DNA from 2 places in the Psychrobacillus sp. FSL K6-2365 genome. Region 1 is predicted to be linked to the other one. Evidence: riboswitches for the same ligand, from Rfam matches in the RefSeq annotation. Region 1 holds a riboswitch; the other holds the start of a gene.
The links. Region 1 has a riboswitch for S-adenosylmethionine ahead of MKY29_RS17985 (bifunctional homocysteine S-methyltransferase/methylenetetrahydrofolate reductase). Riboswitches for the same ligand answer to the same signal wherever they lie in the genome.

Region 1 (8,309 bases):
CTATACATTACAAGAGGAAGATATTATAAGCGCGATGACTGATGACGTTGCTTTAATAATACTACCTAGTGTGTTATATCGAAGTGGTCAGGTATTAGACATTAAAATGCTGACCGAAGTAGCTCATGAGCGAAATATTATGATTGGCTTTGATTTATGTCATTCAATTGGATCTGTACCACATGAACTGGATAACTGGGATGTGGACTTTGCGTTTTGGTGTAACTATAAGCATGTGAACGGTGGGCCTGGAGCAACAGGGGGGTTATATGTAAATCGTAAGCATTTTGGAGGAAAGCCTGGACTTGCGGGATGGTTTGGTTCTGATAAAGAAAAACAATTTGATTTGTCGACTCACATGACTCCAGCAACAAATGCAGGTGCCTATCAAATCGGAACTCCGCATATAATGAGTAGTGCTCCGCTATATGGATCTTTAGAAATGTTCGCAGAGGTTGGAATAGATGCCATTCGAGAAAAGTCACTAAAGTTAACCAATTATATGATGACGTTAATCGAACACGAATTAAGTGAATATAATTTTGTAATTGCTAATCCACGGGAAACAGAGAAGCGTGGAGGTCATATATTTTTAGTACATGATGAGGCAGCTCGTATATGCAAAGCGTTAAAAGTGCAACAAGTTATTCCAGATTTTCGTTCACCAAATGGCATTCGTTTAGCACCAGTTGCATTGTATAACTCGTATGAGGATGTTTGGAAAACAGTGCAGATTTTAAAATTGATTATGAAGGAAGAGCTTTATAAAAAGTATGAAAATAAACGTGATGTTATTGCTTAAGAAAGGAGGTATAGCATGCCAGATGATAATAGGGAAAGTGGAATACATACCGATTTTCGAGAAGAAATGACGTATGGTGAATACTTGCAGCTAGATAATTTATTGGCCAGTCAACAAAGGTTATCAGGACATCATGATGAAATGCTGTTCATAATTATTCATCAGGTTAGTGAACTTTGGATGAAACTTATATTGCATGAACTTACGAGTGCAATTCAAGCTATACAAGCGGATAAAATGCAATCTGCATTTAAAATGTTAGCACGAGTGACGAAAATTCAAACACAAATTATCCAGGCTTGGGATGTCCTTTCCACACTAACACCTGCAGAGTATTTAGAGTTTCGAGATAAGCTGGGCAAGGCTTCTGGCTTTCAATCGTTTCAATATAGACAAATTGAATTTGCCCTTGGCTATAGGACTAAGCATATACTGAAGATTTACGAACAAGAGACAGAATTGTATGAAGAGCTGCAAGATGCTTTTCATGCACCAAGTATTTATGATGTTTCAATTCAAGCTTTGGATCGAGCTGGGTTTCCGATAAATACTCAGTTATTGAATCGAGATTATTCCATTACGTACGTCGGAGATGAATCAGTAGCAAATGCATGGAAAGAAGTTTATCAAAACGTCGATAAGTACTGGAATTTGTATCAATTAGCAGAAAAGTTAGTAGACGTAGAAGACTGGCTCCAGCAGTGGCGCTTTCGTCATATGAAAACGGTAGAAAGAATAATAGGATTTAAAAAAGGCACTGGAGGATCATCTGGTGTGAATTATTTACGGCATGTATTAGACCATCGTTTCTTCCCAGAGCTTTGGGATTTACGTACAAATTTATAGGGAGGTCAGGAAAATGAACAAAGAATGGATTGATATTACACAAACTATCTCGACTAGAATAGCAACATGGCCAGGGGATACTATTTTTGAATATGAACTTACCGCTACAAAGGAAGAGGGGGGTGCTGCAAATGTTGGGACGATAACAGCAAGTTTGCATACAGGAACTCATGCAGATGCTCCATTTCATTATGTAAGTGAAGGAAAGACACTGGATATGCTCGACGTTAATATGTATATTGGACGTGTAAAAGTGGTTAGTGTCGTTGGTGCTTCCGAGATAGGTAGGGAGGAATTAGAGGGGGTTGATTTAACGGGTGTAGAGCGTTTGCTTTTAAAAACGACGAATACAGCATCACCTGAAAAATTCCCTGAAAAGATTAATACATTGAAGGAAAATATTGGACCATTTTTAAAGGAAAAGGGTATTTTTCTAATCGGCACAGACCAACCATCAGTTGATGGGATAGAAAGTAAGGAGCTATTAGCGCATCATTCACTGTTTAGAAATGATGTATATATTATAGAAAATCTCTTGCTGGAAAATGTAGAGCCTGGTGATTATGATTTAATCGCTTTACCTTTGAAAATTGAAGGGGCGGACGGAAGCCCCATACGTGCAGTGCTAAAAAAAATATAATAGACGGGATAGATAGCACTTTAATATGCTAGTCTATCCTTTTCTATTTTAAAAGGAGGAGCTAGAATGAAAAGGTTTTTATTTATTTTCTTTTCCACAGCAGTAATTGGATTTGTTTTTTATTTTGGGATGGATTATCAAATGAGATTAAGAGAAAAGTCAGCAATCATATTTGATATTAAGCCTTATATATCATTTGCAAGCTTTTTCTCTATTTTTATTGGAATGTTGTTACGATTACCCAAACTAATTTTAGAAATTAGAGAAAAACAAAGGTGGTCATTCGATTGGATGAAGTTCATCGTAATTGGAATACCATCTCTCTATATTGCAATGATTCCACTTTTTGCTATTGTCTATGGAATGAATTTATGGTTTTCAAATGTGGTTATGCTACTAGGGGATATAACATTCACAACAATAGCTGGGGTAATATTTGGCTATGTATTGTTAGATAGCTTAAACAGTAAAGCTTCCACAACTATTAAAGTACTTTAGCAGAGTGGAGCATAAAGCCCAGTATCAATCAAAGATTCAGGGCTTTTACATATGGAGGTGTAGTTTATGAGAAAGTTATTACTATCTTTATTGGGTGGAACCATAATTGGATTAATTGTGTCTTTTACACTTATGGATTATAGAGATATAAAATATGAAATTAGAAATCAGGGTGGAATAGAATCCAGGTGGATAAGAGAAATGGATCTTGATTTTGTCTTCAATGCCTCAGCATTAATTATCGGGATATCAGTTTTAATTTTTATTGTTTGGACTTTTATTGAGAAAAGATGCTAATAATTGGTCTTTTATATAAGAAAGCCCAAATTGCTAAGAGTGTGCAAAAGGCAGCTACCATAAATATTACTTCAACATGTATACTAAAAACTCCAAAAAATATTGCGGCTGCAAGCTTAGAAAATGTCGTCCAACCAAGCAGGCTTTTTTTAAAATAGTTTCCACATAAATTTAATCCTCTGCATACGTATTATCTCCTCCTACTCATAATTACTGAATAACTTCTTTAAACTAACTTCTTTAATTGTTCATAATTTACCTTCTAGCAGTGATGTAAATCATATCAGTAATTTTCAAAAACGCTTATACTAGTTGTATGAATTGATATAAGGAGTGGTTAGGTTGAAAAAAATAGTGGTTATTGGTGGCGGAATCACAGGGCTTTCTACTATGCATTATTTGCAAAAACTTAAAAACGAAAAATCTTTAGACATAGAGCTAGTATTAGTTGAAGCGAACGAGTACTTAGGTGGCAAAATCCATACCATGCAGGAAGACAACTTCATTATGGAGGTTGGAGCTGATTCAATTGTTGCAAGAAACGAAGCAATCACAAATTTAATTGAAGAGCTAAATCTTGAAGAAGAAAAAGTGTATAACTCTACAGGCATTTCGTATATTTACACAAACAATGAGTTACATGCAATTCCTGCAGACACTGTATTCGGTATTCCCACAAGTATTGAATCATTAAATAGCAGCACGCTAATATCAGATGCTGGGAAAAAAGAAGCATTAAAGGATTTAGAATTACCAAATGAGAGCTTCACAAAAGAAAGCTCAGTCGGGTCATTTTTAGAGTATTTCTTAGGGAAAGAATTAGTTGGAAAACAAATTGTGCCTGTGTTATCAGGTGTTTATTCTGGTGATCTCAATAAACTTTCTATCGCTACTACACTACCTTATTTGATTGACTATAAAAATAAATACGGCAGTATAATTAAGGGGTTAGAGGAAAACAGAGCACAATTCCAAGCAGCAGCTAATAAAAAGTTCATTTCTTTCCAAAATGGACTTTCCACACTAATTGATCGCTTAGAGGAAGTGCTGGGCGAATCTACGATTATTAAAGGTGTGGCAACAAAGAAAGTAGAGAAGAAGGATGGACGTTATTCGGTTTTATTGACTAATGGGGAAACGGTTGAAGCAGATAGTGTAGTGCTAGCTACTCCTCATAATGTAGCGCAGCTGATTCTTCAAGATGAACAGTTGGATACCGATTTCAATAGACTAAAAAATTCATCCCTTATTAGTGTATATCTTGGATTTGATATTCCAGATAATCAGCTTCCAGCAGAGGGCACTGGTTTTATCGTATCCGAAAATAGTGATGTGAAATGTAATGCATGTACGTGGACAAGTCGTAAATGGACACACACGTCAAAAAACAATAAATTACTTGTTCGTATGTTCTATAAGAGTTCAAGTCTAGCCTTTGAGAGCATGAAGAATATGAGTGAAGAAGAGCTAGTAGAGGTTGCGCTCCAAGATATTAAAATGAGCTTGAAATTAACGGGAAAACCTGAGGTAATAGAAGTAACAAAATGGAATGATCAAATGCCAAATTATCATCTAGCACACGGGGATGCAATTCAATCATTAACAGCTAAGATGGCTGATGAGATGCCAAATGTGGTGTTGGCTGGTTGTTCTTATTACGGGGTTGGAATTGTAGCTTGCATTAAGAACGGTAGAGAAACAGCAGAAAATATTATAAATTCAATAGTTGATTAAGTTTGCTGGCCAAAATTCATTTTTGGCCATTTTTTTATGGGGAAAATTGAATAGTTGCTTATTTGGTGAAATTTACATTTTCTTTTGTTGTGCTACGATTCAATTGGAGGTGAAGTATGCTTAAAGTAATGGATTCTTGCGAATATAATTTAATTGGTTTACAAATGTTAGCAAAAAGATTGAATGATACACATCCTCAAAAGGAGATAATCTTAGCTAAAGAAAAGGCAGCAAAAGCTGGACTGCAAGGTGAACGTAGAATAAGTGAAGTTTTTGCGAAATATACATTTCCTTTTGAATACTTTTTCGTTGAAAATATCGGATTAGATTCAAACGGTAAGTTCCAAATAGATGCTATCTTTCTTACTCCCTATTTCTTAGTAATTCTCGAAAGTAAAAATATAAGTGGGAAGTTATTTTTCAAACAAAACCCTGCGCAGTTAGAGCGCGAAACACTCGATGGTAAAATCGATGTTTTTGAAAGCCCAGAAATCCAGTTATCGCGAAATATTCATTTGCTACAAGAATGGCTGGGAAATCATGGACTGACAATCCCAATATACGGTGTGATTGTTCTTAGCAATCCAAAAGTGAGAGTAATTGAACCACCGAAAAAACTTAGTGCTATTCTTCCCCAAACCATCCCAGTATATTTACGTAATCTTCCCCGCGAAAATGTATATTTTGATTCTGAAAAAATGAAAAAATTTGAAAATCAAATAAAAGTAGGTCAACAAACTTATATTCCCTTTCCAATGTGCGGACGCTGGGGTATTAATCCTAAAGATTTAAGAAGCGGTGTCCAGTGTGAAAGCTGTGATTTTCATGGAATGGAAAAAAGAAAAAATGGCTGGACTTGTCCTCGTTGTGGCTATTTTGATAAACTCGGACATGAAAAGGCCATAAGGGATTGGTTTATGCTGATTAGCGATACTATAACTAATAAACAATGTAGAGACTTTCTTCATTTAGAATCAAAATATATCGCGCACAGAATCTTGCAATCAATGAATTTAACCAAGATAGGAACATCCAGAAACACTAAGTATAAATGGATATGGTAAAGCACCTGTGCATATACTGAAAAAGATAGAAAAAGAGTGAATCGCTAGAATGCAGCGAAGAATCGCTAGAATGCAGCGAAGAATCGCTAGAATGTAGAGGAGAATCGCTAGAATGTAGAGGAGAATCGCTAGAATGTAGTGGAGAATCGCTAGAATGTAGCGGAGAATCGCTAGAATGTAGCGAAGAATCGCTAGAATGTAGAGAAGAATCGCTAGAATGCAGCGAAGAATCGCTAGAATGTAGAGGAGAATCGCTAGAATGCAGTGAAGAATCGCTAGAATGTAGAAGAAAATCACTTAAATAGGATAAATAAACACTAAGAGAAGTGTATAGAAAATTCAAAACACATCTTGACGCTTTAATGGAATAAAGGTACGATATGTTTAATTAAAAAATTGAATAATGAAATTCTTATCAAGAGAAGCCGAGGGACTGGCCCTACGAAGCTTCAGCAACCAGCCAATTAATTGGTCAGGTGCTAAATCCAGCAGACTTAACAAAGTCTGAAAGATGAGAAGGTGGTATCTTGCATACTCGTAAAGCCTTCTTTTCATGGAAGGCTTTTTTATATGGAGAGGATGGATACAAATGGGTTTATTAGAGAAGTTACAGTCGTCTATACTGACAGCGGATGGGGCAATGGGTACGCTACTTTATTCGTACGGAATTGACTATTGCAATGAAGAATTAAACATTCAAAAGCCGGAAATCATTGAGAAGATACATCAGGATTATATTGAGGCCGGAGCAGATATTATTCAAACGAATACGTATGGAGCGAATGCCATTAAATTGGCGCGTTACGGGCTAGAAAACCAAGTGAAAGAAATAAATGAAGCGGCTATCCAAATTGCTAAAAGAGCTGCTGCACCCGGAAACCAATTTGTCCTCGGTACGATTGGGGGCATTAGAGGAATTCGGAAAAGTGATGCCATGCTCGGTGAGATTATCCATTCACTCGATCAGCAAGCCATCCAGCTGTTAGCGGGAGATCCAGATGGTTTATTACTCGAAACCTATTATGACTTAGAAGAATTAAAGACTACTGTGACTCATCTTCGTACCTTAACTGATATACCAATTATAGCCCAAGTATCCATGCATGAGCCTGGTATTTTGCAAAATGGCTTACCACTTAATGATGCTCTGCTTCAGCTTGAAGCAATTGGAGCGAACATAGTTGGAGTCAACTGTCGACTAGGTCCCCATCATACAATTCAAGCATTTGAAGGAGTAAAACTTCCGAATAAGGCTTTTCTCTCTGCTTATCCAAATGCTAGTTTACTGGATATAGATGAAGGGCGAATTGTCTATGAGTCCGATGCTGAATATTTTGGAAAAGCGGCGTTATATCTTAGGGATGCTGGAGTACGACTAATAGGAGGTTGCTGCGGGACGACACCAAAGCATATCGAAGCAGTAAAAAAACATATTGGTCATTTAGCGCCGATTACGAGTAAGGTTGTTGAAAACAGAAAGCCGATTATTATTCAAGACGCCAAGCCGACTAACACACTGGCTCTCCATGAAAAAGCAAAAATAGAAAGGACGATTATTGTTGAGCTAGACACTCCTCGTCATCTTGACACGACTACATTCATGGAAGGTTCAGAAAAGCTATATGCTGCTGGAATTGATGCAGTGACAATGGCGGATAACTCATTAGCCTCCCCACGTATTAGTAATATGGCAATGGGCTCGATGTTAAAACACCAAAAAAATATTAGACCGCTTGCTCATATTACATGCCGTGACCGTAATTTAATCGGTCTTCAATCTCATTTAATGGGGCTGGATGCGCTTGGAATCCATGATATTCTTGCTGTAACTGGAGACCCGACGAAAATTGGTGATTTCCCTGGGGCGACAAGTGTTTATGATGTATCAAGCCTAGAATTGATACAACTAATCAAACAATTAAATGAAGGTATTTCTTTCTCAGGAAAGTCACTACGAAAAAAAGCTAATTTCTCCGTAGCTGCTGCTTTTAATCCGAACGTTCGTGTTCTGGACCGTGCAGTAAAGCGACTAGAGAAGAAAATAGAATGTGGAGCAGATTATTTCATCACACAACCTGTCTACTCGAAAGATAAAATTCATGAAATTTATGAAGCGACTAAGCATTTATCAACCCCTATTTTCATTGGAATTATGCCACTGACTAATAGTCGTAATTCAGAATTCCTTCACAACGAAGTACCAGGTATAAAATTGTCCGAAGAGGTACTGGAGCGTATGCGTTTATGTGGAGATGATAGAGAGCTAGCTACTGCAGAAGGTATCCAAATTTCAAAGGAATTAATAGATACAGCAGCGAAGCTATTCAACGGTATTTATATAATTACGCCATTTTTCCGATACGATATGTCTCTTGAATTAATTCATTATATTCAAGAGATTGATCGAAAGAAAGAGAGAGGGTTCAGC
Region 2 (8,309 bases), 390 kb from region 1:
ATATTCACGAATAAAAGCGGCGGAAAATGAATTAGTCATTTTCCGCCGCTTCTTAGATAATAAGTATATACAAAAATATACCGTGAACACTGGATTCATGGGACTTTAAAGAATAAATAATACAGTGATTTCTGTTACATGTGGAGAACAAAGGCTAAGTGCGCCACGTCCTGTGGCAAAGCCTTTGTGACCAACATCCTGTTGGCCTCCGCGGGCGAAGCCGAGCCTACTCGTTGAAAACATATGCTCCTGCGGTTACTCGTCGCAAAGACATTGACCAAATAAAGTTTGGCCAATGTCTTCACTACGCTCCCTGCGGGGTCCCGACTTTCTCGCTTATCCCGCTGGAGTCGCCACATTTCACTACAATCATTTAAGTGAGTAGTACTCTACTAAAAGGTTTAGCATAGCCTCTAGCTTAGACAATAAGAATAGTCAAAGTTAATAGAGGGATAAAACCGTCTGTCCGGTTAGGAATACTATTTTATCATGAAAGAAGAAAGTAGATCTCCTTTTATCGGAGTCTATTTCATCCTTATTTATTTTAAGATAAAACATGTATATTTAGGCGGTTTTATATCCAATTATTCGTCGATATAAAGTGGACCTAGTTGATTGGAGCGCAGAGCGGCGACTCCAGTGGGAACGCGCGAGCCGAAGACCCTGGACTTAGCGTAAGCGAGGGAAGCGGCTGAAGCCGTGTCCACGGAAAGCGTCCGTTCGGAGTGGAAATCAACGGCATATCTGCTTTTCTGTTCTTAGAAGACCAGCTCTTATTGTGCTAAATATAAAATGTATAATCCTCTGGTAACACACGTTTTAAGAATTTCTTAGTGCGTTCTTCTTTTGGACTTATGAAAATATCATGAGGGGTACCTTCTTCAACTACTACTCCGCCATCCATAAAGATAACTCGGTTTGCAACATCCTTTGCAAAGGACATTTCATGTGTGACAACTAACATAGTAGTACCTTCATTGGCGATATTTTTCATAACCGTTAGTACCTCCCCAACCAATTCAGGGTCTAATGCAGAGGTTGGTTCATCAAATAGAATAATATCAGGATTTAATGCTACTGCTCGTGCGATCCCAACACGCTGTTGTTGACCACCGGAAAGCTGACTTGGGTAGGAATTATATTTGTCTGATAAACCAACCTTGTCTAGCGCTTTTTTACCAATATCAGTAGCTTTAGTTTTATGTATTTTACGACCAATGACAAGACCCTCCGTCACGTTTTCTAAGGCAGTTTTATTGTTGAACAAATTATAATTTTGAAATACGAAAGCTGTTTTTTGTCGGATGGTGTGGATATCTTTTTTAGAGGCATCATGCAAATTTACTTGCAACTCCCCAAAAGTTGCCATACCACTATCGGCCTTTTCTAAAAAGTTAATGCAGCGTAATAATGTCGTTTTTCCAGAGCCACTTGGACCGAGAATAACTACTACATCACCTTTATCAATAGTTAAATCTACTCCCTTTAATATCTCATTCTTCCCAAATGATTTATGAATTTCATTGATCGTTAACATTTGATAATCCTCCTTAAGCGCTCACATATTTGTATCTGCGTAGACGTTTTTCATATAATTTAAATCCGTATTCGACAAGGCTACACAAAATTATATATACAAGAAAAATATCTATATAAGCTTCCACATAGTTATAGCCTACATTTGCCGCTACCTTCGCTTTTAATGTGATTTCCTGTAAGGACATTGCATATCCAAGTGATGTAGCTTTTATTAGATTCACGGTAGCTGTACAAATATTAGGTAATGCTACGACCAACGCTTGAGGTATTACGATTCTAAGGTAGGCTTGGAAATTTGAAAGTCCAACTGATTGAGCTGCCTCTAGCTGTCCTTTGTTGACCGTGCTTAAAGCCGATCTAAATACTTCTATCAATATAGCTGTAGTGCTGAAAGAGAATACGATAAAAGCGTACCAAATAGGGTTGATATCGTAGACGTTTATGTTGAGATTATACCTCTCAAAAAACAAGGAAAGTATTAAGGGGACACTCGCATAAACGATGAAAATTTGAATAATAATCGGTGTACCTCTTACGAAGGAAACGTATATTCTTGAGAACCAGTTTAATACAGGCACTTGATTGATACGTGTTAAAGCCAATAAAAAGCCTAAAGGTAGTGCAATAAGCAAAGCTACAACGGTAACGAGAAGCGTAATTGGTACACCGGATAATGCAATGAAGAATGTATCGATTAAAAATGTATAATTTAAACCTTCCGACATTATTTACACTCCTTAATTTGTGTTAATTGTATGCTTTCCTTTGCTAAATACTTTTTCAAGCTTTCCAAAGAACTTTTCGATAAGTATGGATAAAATCCAGTAAACTAGTGCAAGCGCGATAAATATCTCTAATGCATGTGTATTATAGTTTGCTGCAATGATTAAATTGGCTTTCCCAACGATATCGATTAGACCGATAGTATATGCAAGTGACCCCTCTTGAAGTAATGCGATAAGGCCATTTCCGAAGTTAGGAAGTGCAACTACAAGTGCTTGTGGGAAAATGATTCTTCTATATGCTTGAAAGGGACTTAAACCAACGCTAACAGCAGCTTCAAATTGACCTTTTTCTATGGACTCATAGGCTGATCTAATAACCTCTGCCATGATAGCTGCGAATTGTAAGGTGAAGGTAATGACGACAAATACTGCTGTATTTAAATCATGTAAATATAAACCGAAGTTATCGGCTAAAGCAGGTACACCGTAATACACTAAAAACAGTAGTACGATAGATGGTGTACATCTTAAAATCGTTATATAGAAGTTTGCTATTTTTTGAGCAATTTTACTCTTTCCAAGCTTCATCATAGCGAGAATCAAACCAAAAAAAGTACCGAAAATAATGGATAATCCAGCAACGACAAAAGTTACTTTTAAAAATGGAAGCAATATCGGAAGTGAGTTCCATATGTACGATACATCAAAGTATTTTTCCATATTGTGCATTATTCCCCCTATGATATTTTAAAGGCTACCTGTGCATCCTGCGCCAGGCAGCCTCTATCCCGAATAAACGGGCAGTGACACTTCCAATCCAAGGCTTTATTCTATAGTAACTACTTATAGGTGGAACAACTGCCCGTAAAACTCCTAAAATAAGGTGGGGTGAAGAAAACCCTACTAATTGTTGTTTTACGTTATAGGAATCTAACAATTATCTTTCAACTTGGTCTAACACTTCAAAAAGGTCTCGACCGTAGAACTCTGTACTGAGTTCATTTGTTTTCTTTTCTTCTTGTAATTGCTTAATAGCTTTATCGTAAGCATCTGCAAATTCTTGCTCTTTTTTGTTGAATAATGGCCATGTCTTGATAACTGCAAATTCATTGTAAACAACTTCATCTTTTAGATTATAGTAAGGACCAGTTTCATCTAAAACCTGTTTTTGGAATGGTCCTTCAATTATTACTCCGCCGTCAACACGCCCCTCATTGACCCATTGGATTACATCCACGGTAAATGCATCACCTGCATCTAGTTTTACAGGGTTATTAGGATTTGCTTTGTTGTATTCATCAATTACAGTATACTGCGCATTATTTGCGGCAATCGGTGCTAAAGAATATTCAGCAGTTGCAAAATCCTCTAACGATTTAATATGCTCATTTTCTTTTTTCAATACGAGACCTGCACTACTTAAACCAAGGAATTCCTTGGGGAAAATAAATTTTTCTGTGCGTTCCTCTGTCCAAAAAGCATTTTTCACACCAACCTGAAACTTGCCTTGCTCTACCCCGATTAATAGATCATCACTTGTAGTCCCTACATATTCAAATTCATATTCAGGTAGTAGTTCATCTACTAGTTTCATAATTTCTACATCATATCCAGTGGCGTTTCCGTTGTCATCCAACCATGAAATAGGTTTAGAGGCCATGTCATATGCTACTTTTACTTTGCGAACATCACCACCTTCTGATGAAGTAGAAGCCTCCCCGGAACTACAAGCCGCTAAAAAAGTTATGGATACTAAACCAACCGCCACTAATTTAAAATACTTATTCATGTTCATTCTCCTTATCCTTTTACTAAGTTTTTATTATTTACTTCTTCTAACGCTGAAAGTGCTAGTTTCTTAATAGTCATATCATCCATAGGAGGATTATGTAGTCCCGCTCGGACATCTCGATAATAGCGTTGTAGTGGATTAGTTCGCTGTAAGCTTTTGGCACCAACTAAACGCATTGCTTTATCAACAATAGTGATGGCTGAATTAGTGACTATATGCTTTGCCACGCTTACTTCATTAGAAAGTAGTTCTTTTGTAACATCATTGTCATAGGAAGTAGCAACTCCATAAATGACTAATCTTGCCTTCGTAAGCTCTAAATCTATTTCTCCTAAAAGCTGTTGAACGTTTGGCAGCTGTGCAATAGATCCGTTCAAGCTATTTGGTGAATGGGTATTGGCAAATTGTACTGCGTAGTCTCTTGCTGCCTGTGCGATTCCGAGATAGGTCGCTGGTATATGTAATAGCCACCCATTAATCTTTCCACCACTTGCGAACTCGGGGAGCTCTACTAGATTTGACTCATGAACGATTACGTTATTCAATACTAAGTCATTACTACTCGTTCCTCGCATGGATACAACATCCCAGGTTTCTTCAATGGAAAGGCCAGCTGTATTGCGAGGAATAAGGAAGAAACCAACTTTTTCTTTTTCCTCAATCCATGCAGATGTTAAAAAGTAGGATAGTACAGGGGATGCGGTCGTGAATATTTTACGTCCATTTAGTACCCAAGAATCTCCTTTTCTTATGGCTTTAGTTCCAGGCCTACCCCCACGCGTTGGGCTTCCAGTTTGAGCTTCACTGACAGAACGATTTATGAGTGCGCCATTTAATACTTCTGCTGCAAAAAAGTCGAGTTTCTCTTTTTTCCAAAGTTTGTTTTCAAATAGTTCACCAACAACACCTAAGCTCCAACCTACTGATAGGGCTGTGTTGGCATCAAAGCTAGCAAGTGTTTCTTGTAAAAGAACCATATCGTATACAGAAAATCCATTACCACCATACGATTCGGGTAGTGTAAGGCTTGCATATCCGATATTGATCAAATCATCCACGTTTTCTTTTGGAAAAATAGATTGTTCATCAATTTCGGCGGATTTACTTTTAAATTTTTCTTCTAACTCATATAACTGATTGATCCAATACTGCTGTTTTTCCGTTTTGATGTACAAGTTATTCACAGTTGTCGTCTCCTTTTGATTTTAATTATTCCTATTTGTTAAGTTGGTTTTAAATGCAAATAAAAAACCCTTTTGAAAATCAAAAGAGTAAGTAATTTTATGTACACTTATCTCTCAAGTTTCTTGCTGGAAGTAGCACCATACCATAGAAGTGGCGGTTGCTGAAGCATCATCGGACCAGTCCCTCAGCTTCTCTTAATAAGTAGTATGGAGTTGTGGGAATAATCGTACTACTTAATCTGCAAGAAGTCAATAGTAATTCTTATCGATTTAGTATGAATTAAGTGTTTGATTCTATTTTAGGGGTTTTTGAACTGTCATTCAGGGTATAAACAATAGTGTAGATATAAGTAGAGGAGGAGTTTGTTTGGATAAGAAAGTAACTGGAAATAGCAAAGATGAACAATTAGAAAAATTCCGTGTGGACGATCAAGGACAAGCATTGACTACGAATCAAGGACTAAAAATATCTGAAGATGAATTCTCTCTAAAAGCAGGAGAACGAGGTCCTACTTTGATAGAAGATTTCCATTTTCGTGAAAAAATGACGCATTTTGATCATGAGCGCATACCAGAAAGAGTAGTACATGCTAGAGGTTATGCAGCTCATGGGGAATTCGAATTATACGAATCAGCAAGTGAATTTACGAAGGCAAAATTCTTACAAACACCTGGCACAAAGACTCCAGTGTTTGTAAGGTTTTCTACTGTGGCAGGTTCACGTGGATCTGGTGAATTAGCTCGCGATGCTAGAGGATTCGCTACTAAGTTTTATACGGAAGAAGGAAATTATGATTTAGTAGCAAATAATATTCCTGTCTTTTTCATTCAAGATGCTATTAAATTTCCAGACCTGGTGCATGCTATAAAGCCAGAGCCACACAATGAAATTCCGCAGGCTGCGACTGCACATGATACGTTTTGGGATTTTGTTGCTAACAATCAGGAGACGGCACATATGATCATGTGGACAATGTCAGATAGGGCTATACCACGTAGCTTTCGTATGATGGAAGGGTTCGGTGTAAATACATTTCGTTTCATTAACGAGGCAGGTAAATCCCATTTTGTAAAATTTCATTGGAAACCACTACTTGGTACCCATTCAGTTGTATGGGATGAAGCACAAAAGATAAATGGGAAAGATCCGGATTTCCATCGTCGTGACCTATATGATGCGATTGACAATGGGGATTATCCTGAGTATGAATTTGGAGTCCAACTTATCGCAGAGGAAGACGAATTTAAATTTGATTTTGATATTTTGGATCCTACTAAACTATGGCCAGAGGAAGAGATACCAGTAAAAATTTTAGGGAAGATGACATTAAATCGTAACGTAGATAATGTATTTGCTGAAACTGAGCAAGTTGCGTTCCATCCAGGAAGTGTTGTACCAGGAATAGATTTCTCAAATGATCCACTACTTCAAGGACGATTATTTTCTTATACAGATACACAATTAATCCGTCTTGGTGGTCCTAATTTTCATGAGCTACCGATAAACAGACCTGTTTGCCCATTCCACAATAACCAGCGTGATGGATATGGAAGACAATCGATTAATGTGGGAAGAGTGAGCTATCATAAAAACTCTCTTGCTGGGAATACTCCGATACCTGTTAGTGAAGCTGAAGGTGGGTATTCGCATTATCAGGAGAAGATAGATGCTCGAAAAGTTCGTGCACGAAGTGAGAGCTTTAAAGACCATTTTTCGCAAGCTAAGTTATTTTGGAATAGCATGAGTAATCCAGAAAAAGAACATATTATTAGCGCATTTAGTTTCGAACTTGGTAAGTGTAAAGAATTGACTGTTCGTCAACAAGTTCTAGAGATGTTCGCGAAAGTTGATTTGGATTTATCGAATAAGGTAGCGGAAAATTTAGGACTTGTAGTGCAAGGTGTGAGTACTACAACTACTACAAAATCTTCCCCGGCACTTAGTCAGTTAAATACTTTTATGAAGCCACATACTAGAAAAATAGCTGTTTTAGTTGGAGAAGGGTTTGAAGAGGATTTACCTACAATTCTAGCAGATTTAAAAGCAGGCGGAACAATGCCAGAAATAGTGAGTGATCATCATGGATCAGTTGTTGGAGCTGATGGGACGTTGCTGCCAGTAGACCATACTTTCTTAACAGCTGATTCGGTATTATTTGATGCGGTATATGTAGCAAGTTTACATGGTAAAACAGCTATGTTTGAAAAAGAGGCTACGTATTTCATCAAGGAAGCTTATGCACATTTTAAACCGATTGGCGCTACATTTAGTGGTGAGCAACTAGTCGACAATCTTCACTTTACTGGTCAAGCTGGTGTACTCTCCAAAGAATCTGGGAAAATTTTCGTGGACAGTTTCTTAAAAGCTATTGCTACGCATCGATTCTGGAACAGAGCAGTATAAATATCAAGTGGGCATGTCCAACTATTAGGACATGCCCATTTTACATAGAATATAAATTATATAGTGTTAGTGAGAAAACCTTTGACCATTTTTCTTTGTGTATAATATAGACAGAGGTTTACAGATACTGAGTAGAAGCAAAAGCAGAGGAGGAAATTTCATGCATTATGTAATAATCGGTGGTGATGCAGCTGGGATGAGTGCAGCTATGGAAATTGTACGTAACGATCCAGACGCTCAGATTACAACGCTAGAAAAAGGGCATATCTATTCCTATGGGCAGTGTGGATTACCCTATGTAGTCGGAAAGCATGTTCCTTCTTCAACAGATGTAATAGCTCGAAGTGTAGAAATGTTCCGAAGTAAGTATGGGATTGATGCAAAAACAGGATACGAAGTGACGAAGGTGGATCACATAAATAAAACTGTATTAGGGGAAATCTTACAAACTAAGGAAAATTTTATATTAAATTATGATCGTTTACTTATAGCAACTGGTGCGACCCCAGTTATCCCAAAATGGGATGGTGGTCATTTATTAGGGATTCATACGATTAAAACGATTCCAAATACAGAGGCGATTATCTCAGATCTAGAAAATGTTCAGCAAGTTACAATAATTGGTGGGGGATACATCGGGCTAGAAATGGCAGAGAACTTTGTGG

Region 2: linked by a shared signal. The riboswitch ahead of MKY29_RS20115 (acyl-CoA dehydrogenase family protein) and the one ahead of MKY29_RS17985 (bifunctional homocysteine S-methyltransferase/methylenetetrahydrofolate reductase) in region 1 are both predicted to bind S-adenosylmethionine.

Annotation. Positions count from the first base shown of each region.
Region 1 is NZ_JBBOOO010000001.1:3,582,540-3,590,848, reverse strand. Features, by position in the region: gene kynU (kynureninase) at 1-802, shown strand, start outside; gene kynA (tryptophan 2,3-dioxygenase) at 818-1,648, shown strand; gene kynB (arylformamidase) at 1,662-2,288, shown strand; gene MKY29_RS18005 (hypothetical protein) at 2,355-2,786, shown strand; gene MKY29_RS18000 (hypothetical protein) at 2,853-3,083, shown strand; gene MKY29_RS17995 (protoporphyrinogen oxidase) at 3,426-4,817, shown strand; gene MKY29_RS17990 (NERD domain-containing protein) at 4,934-5,881, shown strand; SAM riboswitch class I at 6,291-6,399, shown strand; gene MKY29_RS17985 (bifunctional homocysteine S-methyltransferase/methylenetetrahydrofolate reductase) at 6,471-8,309, shown strand, end outside.
Region 2 is NZ_JBBOOO010000001.1:3,975,901-3,984,209, reverse strand. Features, by position in the region: gene MKY29_RS20135 (amino acid ABC transporter ATP-binding protein) at 782-1,537, opposite strand; gene MKY29_RS20130 (amino acid ABC transporter permease) at 1,551-2,264, opposite strand; gene MKY29_RS20125 (amino acid ABC transporter permease) at 2,277-2,984, opposite strand; gene MKY29_RS20120 (transporter substrate-binding domain-containing protein) at 3,202-4,053, opposite strand; gene MKY29_RS20115 (acyl-CoA dehydrogenase family protein) at 4,065-5,240, opposite strand; SAM riboswitch class I at 5,345-5,445, opposite strand; gene MKY29_RS20110 (catalase) at 5,608-7,644, shown strand; gene MKY29_RS20105 (FAD-dependent oxidoreductase) at 7,805-8,309, shown strand, end outside.